4 regions of the Bacillus nitratireducens genome follow, and region 3 is predicted to be linked to each of the others. Evidence: riboswitches for the same ligand, from Rfam matches in the RefSeq annotation. Region 3 holds a riboswitch; each other region holds the start of a gene.
What was found. Region 3 has a riboswitch for thiamine pyrophosphate ahead of Q3V31_RS23970 (MTH1187 family thiamine-binding protein). Riboswitches for the same ligand answer to the same signal wherever they lie in the genome.

Region 1: another riboswitch for thiamine pyrophosphate. It lies ahead of thiT (energy-coupled thiamine transporter ThiT); the one in region 3 lies ahead of Q3V31_RS23970 (MTH1187 family thiamine-binding protein).
Region 2: another riboswitch for thiamine pyrophosphate. It lies ahead of tenA (thiaminase II); the one in region 3 lies ahead of Q3V31_RS23970 (MTH1187 family thiamine-binding protein).
Region 4: another riboswitch for thiamine pyrophosphate. It lies ahead of thiC (phosphomethylpyrimidine synthase ThiC); the one in region 3 lies ahead of Q3V31_RS23970 (MTH1187 family thiamine-binding protein).

The regions. Positions count from the first base shown of each region.
Region 1 is NZ_JAUMJO010000003.1:70,834-73,037, reverse strand. It holds gene feoB (ferrous iron transport protein B) at 1-148, opposite strand, end outside; gene Q3V31_RS12190 (FeoA family protein) at 145-372, opposite strand; TPP riboswitch at 567-668, shown strand; gene thiT (energy-coupled thiamine transporter ThiT) at 755-1,414, shown strand; gene Q3V31_RS12180 (sensor histidine kinase) at 1,624-2,204, opposite strand, start outside.
Region 2 is NZ_JAUMJO010000006.1:261,900-264,103, reverse strand. It holds gene Q3V31_RS23295 (SH3 domain-containing protein) at 1-276, opposite strand, end outside; TPP riboswitch at 536-647, shown strand; TPP riboswitch at 708-810, shown strand; gene tenA (thiaminase II) at 893-1,588, shown strand; gene Q3V31_RS23285 (ABC transporter ATP-binding protein) at 1,557-2,204, shown strand, end outside.
Region 3 is NZ_JAUMJO010000007.1:132,648-134,851, reverse strand. It holds gene Q3V31_RS23980 (ABC transporter substrate-binding protein) at 1-158, opposite strand, end outside; gene Q3V31_RS23975 (ABC transporter permease) at 155-928, opposite strand; gene Q3V31_RS23970 (MTH1187 family thiamine-binding protein) at 900-1,220, opposite strand; TPP riboswitch at 1,322-1,423, opposite strand; gene Q3V31_RS23965 (methyl-accepting chemotaxis protein) at 1,485-2,204, opposite strand, start outside.
Region 4 is NZ_JAUMJO010000005.1:324,153-326,356, forward strand. It holds gene lldP (L-lactate permease) at 1-864, shown strand, start outside; TPP riboswitch at 1,060-1,175, shown strand; gene thiC (phosphomethylpyrimidine synthase ThiC) at 1,288-2,204, shown strand, end outside.

The DNA of each region.
Region 1 (2,204 bases), on a different contig from region 3:
ATGTTCCTTGCTTATCTTTTAATTTACCAACCTTCTTTTCTACTGTTACACCGCTCCAGTTCCCTACATACTCATAAGAACCAGTAAGTGCATTAAATAATGATGTTTTCCCTGTATTCGGATTCCCTAGCAAAGCAACCTTATTCACGCTAATTCCACCTTTATCATTTTCGCGTCACAATGACGAATACTAATTAACTGTCCACGACACTCCAATGTACAAGGACCTTTAAACATCGCTTTCTGTTTCAAGCGAAGTTCGCTTCCTTCCGCAAGACCGAAAGCAGCTAGTCTACGCTTTAATAACTGATCTAAAGACTGAATACTTTTTACTAACACTTTCTCACCAATTTTAATATCTACTAAGCTCATAACCTTCCCCCTCAGAAGAGAATGATAATTATTTTCAAAAAAATTATATCATACTCTATTTCAATTGGACTATACCCTTTTGCTTCATATTTATTAACATTTCGCTACAATTCTATTTCAATAATTGTCATACGGTATTCATTTGCCATTCTCATCCATTTCGCTTACAATGAACAATAGCAAATAAAGAATCTCGTTATCACAGGGGGAGCCTTACCGCTGAGAGGGAACAATTCGTTCCGACCCTTTGAACCTGTTAGTTAATGCTAACGCAGGAATTGTGCAAACGTCCGAAATACACACCTCTTTTTTTATTTACGTATTTCGTATCCTCCTATGATAATGTTCTTTTTTGTGCAACTTGGATATAGGGGGAGACAACATGCGTAACACCAATTTACAAGCGATGATCGAATCTGCTATTCTTGCAGCCTTCGCCTTGATTATCGACATTCTACCATTATCAATTAAACTTCCAACAGGCGGTTCCATCTCATTTGCTATGATTCCTATTTTTATTATCGCATACCGCTGGGGCTTCAAAAGGGCTTTCTTAGGAGGCTTAATTTGGGGGCTTTTACAAATTGTCGTAGGCGATGCTTACATTCTAACACCAGTTCAAGCATTCATTGAGTACTTCATTGCCTTTGCCTTTATCGGCTTTGCTGGTTTATTCTATCGTCCAATTCAAAAAGCACTTGCCTCAGACAACAGTAATGCAGAGCATTCAAGTTTTGGTAGTCGAAAAGATAAACCAAAACAAAACAAAGGAAAAAAAGCACTCGTTTACATTATCATTGCAACATTTGTCGGTAGCTTTGCACGCTATTTCTGTCATTTTATCGCTGGTATTATTTTCTGGGGACAATATGCACCGAAAGGACAATCAGCTGTGCTATATTCATTAATTGTAAACGGCAGTACCATGATCGGTTCTTTCATACTATGTACTGTATTACTAATTCTTTTATTTACAACTTCACCACGCTTATTCAAAAGCATCGGTGCTTATCAAATGAATACACAAAAAAAGGGCGCTTAATTAGCGCTCTTTTTTTTCATATCGTAATATCAATTAAAAATACAATAAATGCACAAAAGAAAATAAATACCATTATACTTAGCCAATTGCTATGCACGGTTCATCGACTCCTTACATAACCTCATTTTCTATTCAAATTATACTGCTCCAAAATAAAGATTAGGTAAAGATAATATGAAAATAAATTAAAAAAGCGTAGATAGTATTGTCTACGCTTTTTTCGGTAAATAGAAGTAAAATAACACACCACCTTCGGTATTCTTCACCCCATATTCAGCATCGTGCAATTCTAAAATATTCTTTGAAATTGCAAGACCAAGCCCTGTTCCACCTTGTGAGCGTTTCCTTGCCGCATCCACGCGATAAAAACGATCCCAAATTTTATCTAATTGTTCTTCTTCAATGTGAGCACCTTTATTTTCAATACATACTTTTATATGATCCTTCCCGTCTATTGTGGAAATAATAATATCTTCTTTTTTTGGTGTATAACGTATTGCATTCGTAATAAAATTCACAATTACTTGTTCAATTCTATTTTGATTCCCAATCACTTCTGCTGGACATATATGTTTGTGCACACTCAGTTCTTTTTTCTCTATCTCCGCTGAAAGCTGTTCACATATTTCTTCAATCACTCCATCGATATAGAAAGAATCCATCTTCATGTTATATGTGCCAGACTCAAATTTAGCTAATTCAAGCATATCCAAAATTAGTATATCCATCTTGTCTACTTCTTTTTCCATCGCCTGAAAATAGTAGTCTTTCTTATGTTCAGCTACCCCAT
Region 2 (2,204 bases), on a different contig from region 3:
TTTTATGTAGCCTGTTTTGTTGTTAACAGATACTTTATACCAATCTTGAGTTGTCTCAAGAATAGTAACCGGGCTATTAAATCGAATGTTGTCAATTATTGCACTGTCTGCATGGTTATTTTGATGTAGTGCAACGTTGTCAATTTTTACATATCCAGTTTTTACTTTAGATGGTTGCTTAGCAGCAGCTGTTTGTATATTGGATTCTCCCATAGAAGGAAGTAAAGAAGCAATTGCGATAGTAGTGGCTGTTAAAGCTGTAGCTTTCATATTCATGTAATAAAGACCTCCTCTAGTTGTATAGTTGTAATTTTATTATAGTATAAAGATATAATATATTGGTCGTATTCACATAAATGTAATATGAAATCAATAAAAATAATGTTAGAAGAGAGGTTCGTAAATAAACATTGTATATATCATTTGTGGGATCGCATTTATATTTGTTAAACACATTAATATTTAATGGATAATTAAGAAAATTAAAACAGTTGATGATGTCTTATTACAGTGTTATACTGACAGTGATAATTTTATAGTTTGCTAGGAGAGCTGGTGTTGCCAGCTGAGAGTAGGCCGTAAGCCTTTGATCCTTTTCATTACCTGATCTAGATTATGCTAGCGTAGGGAAGCAATTCGGACACTAACAATGAGTCCCCGTTTCTTTGCGTATAGAAACGGGGCTTTTTTATTTGAAAATTTCATATTGAAACCACTAGGGGTGCTTGATGTGCTGAGAGAGGAATAATCCTTAACCCTTACAGACCTGATCTAGGTAATACTAGCGAAGGGAAGTGGACAACGAATAAATGTATAATTTTATTTGCTGTAACCACTTCTTATATAGAAGTGGTTTTTTATTTAGATACATATATCGGAAGGGGAAATAGAAATGAAATTTTGCGATAGATTATTAGAAACTGTACAACCAGTTTGGGAGATGAGTCATAATCATCCGTTTGTAGTAGGTATGGGGGATGGCACGTTAGAAAAAGATAAGTTTCAGTATTATATTATTCAAGATTATTTATATTTGTTAGATTATGCAAAGCTATATGCCATCGGTGTTGTAAAGGCAACAAATCCACAAGTAATGGGGAAATTTGCTGAACAAATTGATGGAATATTAAATGGAGAAATGACGATCCATAAACAGTATGCAAAAAGACTTGGAATTTCTATAGAGGAGATAGAGTCAGCAAAACCATCTGCTAAAAATTTAGCTTATACAAATTACATGATGTCTGTATCTCAAAATGGCACACTTGCGGAATTAATAGCAGCACTTCTTCCGTGTATGTGGAGCTACTGGGAGATTGGAAAGCGTTTAAATGATATTCCTGGAGCAAGAGATCATGAGTTCTTTGGTGAGTGGATTCAAGGATATAGTTCTGAAGAATACGGTAACCTTTGTATTTGGTTAATAGATTTATTAAATGAAATGGCAGTTGGAAAGTCTGAAAAAGAGCTAGATCGATTAGAGGAGATTTTCCTATATTCCAGTCGATTTGAATATTTATTCTGGGATATGTCCTATCGTAAGGAGATGTGGGGATTTGAGGAGCAAGAACATACTACAGTTTCATAATGTTTCTTTTCATTATGATGAGAAACCAATCATCAATGAATTAAATGCTTCTATACAAGATAAAGAGTTTGTAAGTATTATCGGACCGAGTGGATGCGGGAAAAGTACTTTATTTCGCCTTATTACAGGTTTAGAAGAAGCAAGTACTGGACAGATAGAGCTGACAGAAACAAAGAGCCACCCTGTAGGGTATATGCCCCAAAAAGATATGCTCTTGCCGTGGAGGACGATTATTGAGAATGCTGCCCTGCCGCTAGAGTGCCAAGGTGTGCAGAAAAAAGAAGCGCAAGTAAAAGCGAAAGAACTGTTACATAAATTTGGGTTACAAGGATACGAGGCGAAATATCCGAAAGATTTATCTGGTGGTATGAGACAACGTGTATCTTTTATCCGAACTTTATTAACGGGCGGGGAGATATTATTGTTAGATGAACCGTTTAGCGCATTGGACGCTTTAACGAAGGCATCTTTGCAAGAATGGTTGTTTGAACAATGGAAAGAGTGGGAAAAAACAATTTTATTTATCACTCATGATGTTGAAGAAGCATTGTTTCTTTCTAATCGAATTTTCGTTGTAGAAAATCAACCGATAGCAACTTTAACTGAGCGAATTGTA
Region 3 (2,204 bases):
GCTACATATAAGCCAGTATGATTCGTATTTGGAAACCAATCTAAAACGACTTTTACTTTTTTATCTTTACTTGAACTTTCTTCTTTCTTCGCCGGATTACATCCTGCAACACCAACTGCTAATAATGCAGCTAATATAATTTTTAAACCTTTTTTCATTTTCTGCCGCCCTTTCTGTATATCCATGGTGCTGTTATTCTTGCCATAAATTCAACAATAAAGTACAGGCATAATGTCACCATGACGATAATCGCTGCAACACCAAATACTCGAGCCGTTAAAAAGGATTTTGTTGCTCTTGTAAGCATAACCCCTAATCCTTCACTGGCACCAAGCCATTCCCCAATAATCGCTCCCATCACACTATATGTAACAGCTATTTTTAAACCTGAGAAAAAGTACGGGAGCACTGCTGGAAATTTTACTTTCTGATAAATTTGCCACTTTGTCGCCTTCATCGTTTGTAACAACTTCAGCATATTTTTATCTACCGTTTGGAAACCTTCTAAAATGCTAAGCGCAATTGGGAAGAAACAAACAAGAATAACAACCATTACTTTTGGCAACATTCCATACCCAAACCAAATAATAAATAATGGAGCGAGCACAACGATGGGAATTGTTTGCGAAATAACAAGCAACGGATTCATTAAAATCCGAAATAAAGGGATAACATCCATAATGATAGCAATACTTGTCCCAAGTATAATTGCAAAAAACAACCCAATTATTACTTCCTGTAACGTTTGCACTGTATTCGGTAATAGTAAATCTTTCATTCCAATTAACTCTTGCACAATTGCAGACGGCTTCGGTAAAATCCACGGCTCAATTTTAAATAATGAAACAGATCCTTCCCATATAGCAATGAGAAGGATAAGCCAAATTGTTGTAATTATTTTAGATCGCTTCTGGTTTTGCATATTCATCACGGTACTTCCAAACTTTTTCGTCAATCGTTACGCCCGTACTTGGACGATAGTGAATTTTAATAGAAGTGATTACTTCTTCTGCTCCAGCATCGACGCAAGCTTGTTGCGCGCGTTTAATGACGTTAAGAAGTACATCTAATTCTCCTTCCAGCGTTGTTTCCATTGCTCCTACTTCATAACGAACTCCCGACTGTTGTACAACTTCAATTGCTTTATCAACAACGGAATACACATCTTTGTTCTTCGCTTGTGGTACTACTGAAAATGAAATTGTAACTTGTTGTGACATAATAAAATCCCCCTTACAAAATATGTTTTCAAAAAAAGAAAAGGCTTTCCTATCATGTAGGAAAGCCTTGTATACAAGTTATTCTATAATAACTTATGCTACATCACTTTAAAGTAACTCCCTACGCTGGCATTATCCAGATCAGGTTGAGGGTCGATGTATACTTACATCCTCTCAGCCAATTGGCTCCCCGGTTCTTAATTCGTTTTCATTGTAGCATGATTCATTTTATTGAACAAATAAAAGCACGTATAATCATTTCATTTAACTTTTGAATTCCCCTATTAACTCTTGTAACTCCTGTGAAAGCCAGCTTAAAGAACTGGCTAATTCAGCAATATCTTGTACAGACATTTCCTGTTCTTTCATACTTTCTTCAATATTATTACTACTATTTGCATACGTATTTGCAATAAGTGATAGTTCATTTACAACACGAACAATATTTTGGCTATTTTGCAATATATCACTTGAATTGCTAGAAACAACTCTAACTTGATTTGTAACAGATTGTGCTGATTTTGAAATTTTTTCAAAGAAAGCACCACTACTTTGAAAAAGTTTAATTCCGGATTCTACTTCTTTTGAAGCTTTTTGTATTGAAACAACAGCTTCTTCCGTTTCAACTTGCGTTTCCCCTATTAATTTAGCTATGTCTTTTGCTGATGCTTCCGTTTTCTCTGCTAATTTACGAACTTCATCGGCAACAACTGCAAATCCTCGCCCAGCTGCCCCAGCACGTGATGCTTCAATGGAAGCATTTAAAGCTAGTAAGTTCGTTTGATTTGAAATACCTGTAATTACAGTTACAATGTCACTTATTTCTTTTGACCTTGTTTCTAACGAGTAAATGATAGAAGATAAATCTTGTACTGCATTTTGGATTAAACTCATTTGATTAATGATTTGTTCAATAACACCATTTTCTTTTATTGAATGATGCTTCGTACCTTCAGACTCTTTCGCCATTTGTTTTGCAGTATT
Region 4 (2,204 bases), on a different contig from region 3:
AAAGTTTGGCAGCCGAAAGAAATTTATCAATCTAAAGAAGCGAATAGTGAAGTAGCCGCGGCGACGACAACGACATCTATGCCGAAACTAACGGTAGGAAAAGTAGTAAAAGCATGGTCTCCGTTCATTATTTTGACTGTGATGGTAGTCATCTGGAGCCAGAGTTTCTTTAAAGCGTTATTCGCTCCGGGCGGCGCTTTAGAAATTCTCGTATTTAAATTTGAAGTTCCAGGCTTGCACAATTTAGTAATGAAAGCAGAGCCAATTGTAAATAAACCGACGCCTTATGAAGCAATCTTAAAATTAGATATTTTATCAGCGACGGGAACAGCAATTTTAATTGCTTGTATCATTTCTATCTTTATTTTGAAAATGAGTGCAAAAGATGCAGTAGTAACATTTAAAGAAACGTTAAACGAACTAAAAATGCCAATTCTATCTATCGGATTCGTATTAGGATTCGCATTTATCGCAAATTATTCTGGTTTATCTTCTACATTAGCGTTAGCACTTGCAGGAACTGGTGGACTATTCCCGTTCTTCTCACCATTCCTAGGCTGGATCGGTGTATTCTTAACAGGATCAGATACGTCAGCGAATGCACTGTTCTCGAATTTACAAGCAATTACAGCGCAGCAAGTCGGTGTATCTGAAGTGCTTCTCGTTGCAGCAAATACAACGGGCGGTGTAACAGGTAAAATGATTTCTCCGCAATCGATTGCGATCGCTTGTGCGGCAGTTGGTCTTGCTGGAAAAGAATCAGATTTATTCCGCTTTACAGTGAAGCATAGTTTGTTCTTCGTAATTATTGTTGGTATTATGACGTATGTTCAAGCATATTATTTAACGTGGATGATTCCATAAAGTGAAACTTTAATCAGTGGGGGTTTTGTTCATCCCCCACTGATTATTAGTTGAGCCCCACCTAACTTCTTTGTTTTCGCTGAATTTTGAGGTGGGGGTCTTACTGCCCGTTAATGCGGGATAAACAACAAAAGAAATAAACTTTGCATTTTTCAGATTATCGTGTATGATGGGAAAGTATTGAAAATTAAATCAGTGATAAACTAGGGGTGCCTAACGTATGCGTAGGCTGAGAGAGAAGCGCGTGAACTTCTTAACCCTTTGGACCTGATCTGGCTCGTACCAGCGTAGGGAAGTTAACGGCTTTACATAATTATGTCTTTATGAGCCAGGTCCTTGTTTTTTTATGGACCTGGCTCTTTTTATTTTGGCATACGCTGGCCATATCTCGTCCTTGTCACGTACAGGGGGGCAACAAAAGTTATGAAACAATCTGTTTCAGCTGAGCAAATTGAATTGAAATCGAGTTTACCAGGAAGTAAGAAAGTATATGTGGATGGACCACGTGAAGGTATGAAAGTACCGATGCGCGAGATTGCACAAAGCGAAACGAACGGTGTCCCAAATCCACCAATCCGTGTGTATGATACGAGCGGTCCTTATACGGATCCTGCGTATAAAGTGGAGCTGGAAAAGGGGATTCCAACGCCGCGTCATTCTTGGATTGTTGAGCGCAGAGATGTAGAAGGATACGAAGGACGTGAAGTGAAACCAGAGGATGACGGTGTGAAAGTGGCTTCGAAACATACACCTGTTTTCCCGCAAATGGATCGCCAGCCGCTTAGAGCAAAGCAAGGTGCAAACGTTACGCAAATGCATTATGCACGTAATGGCGTTATTACGTCTGAGATGGAATATGTTGCGATTCGTGAAGGGGTAGAGCCTGAATTTGTTCGTAAGGAAATCGCGGAAGGTCGTGCGATTTTACCAGCGAATATTAACCATCCGGAAGCAGAACCGATGATTATCGGACGTAATTTCCATGTGAAGGTAAATGCGAATATCGGAAACTCTGCCGTATCTTCTTCTATTGCAGAAGAAGTAGAGAAGATGACGTGGGCGACTCGCTGGGGTGCAGATACGATTATGGATTTATCTACAGGTAAAAACATTCATACAACACGTGAGTGGATTATTCGTAATGCTCCTGTACCAGTTGGCACTGTGCCTATTTATCAAGCGCTTGAAAAAGTAAACGGAATTGCAGAGGATTTAACGTGGGAAGTGTATCGTGATACGTTAATTGAGCAAGCGGAGCAAGGCGTTGATTACTTTACGATTCACGCTGGTGTATTACTTCGCTACATTCCAATTACTGCAAAGCGTACGACAGGTATTGT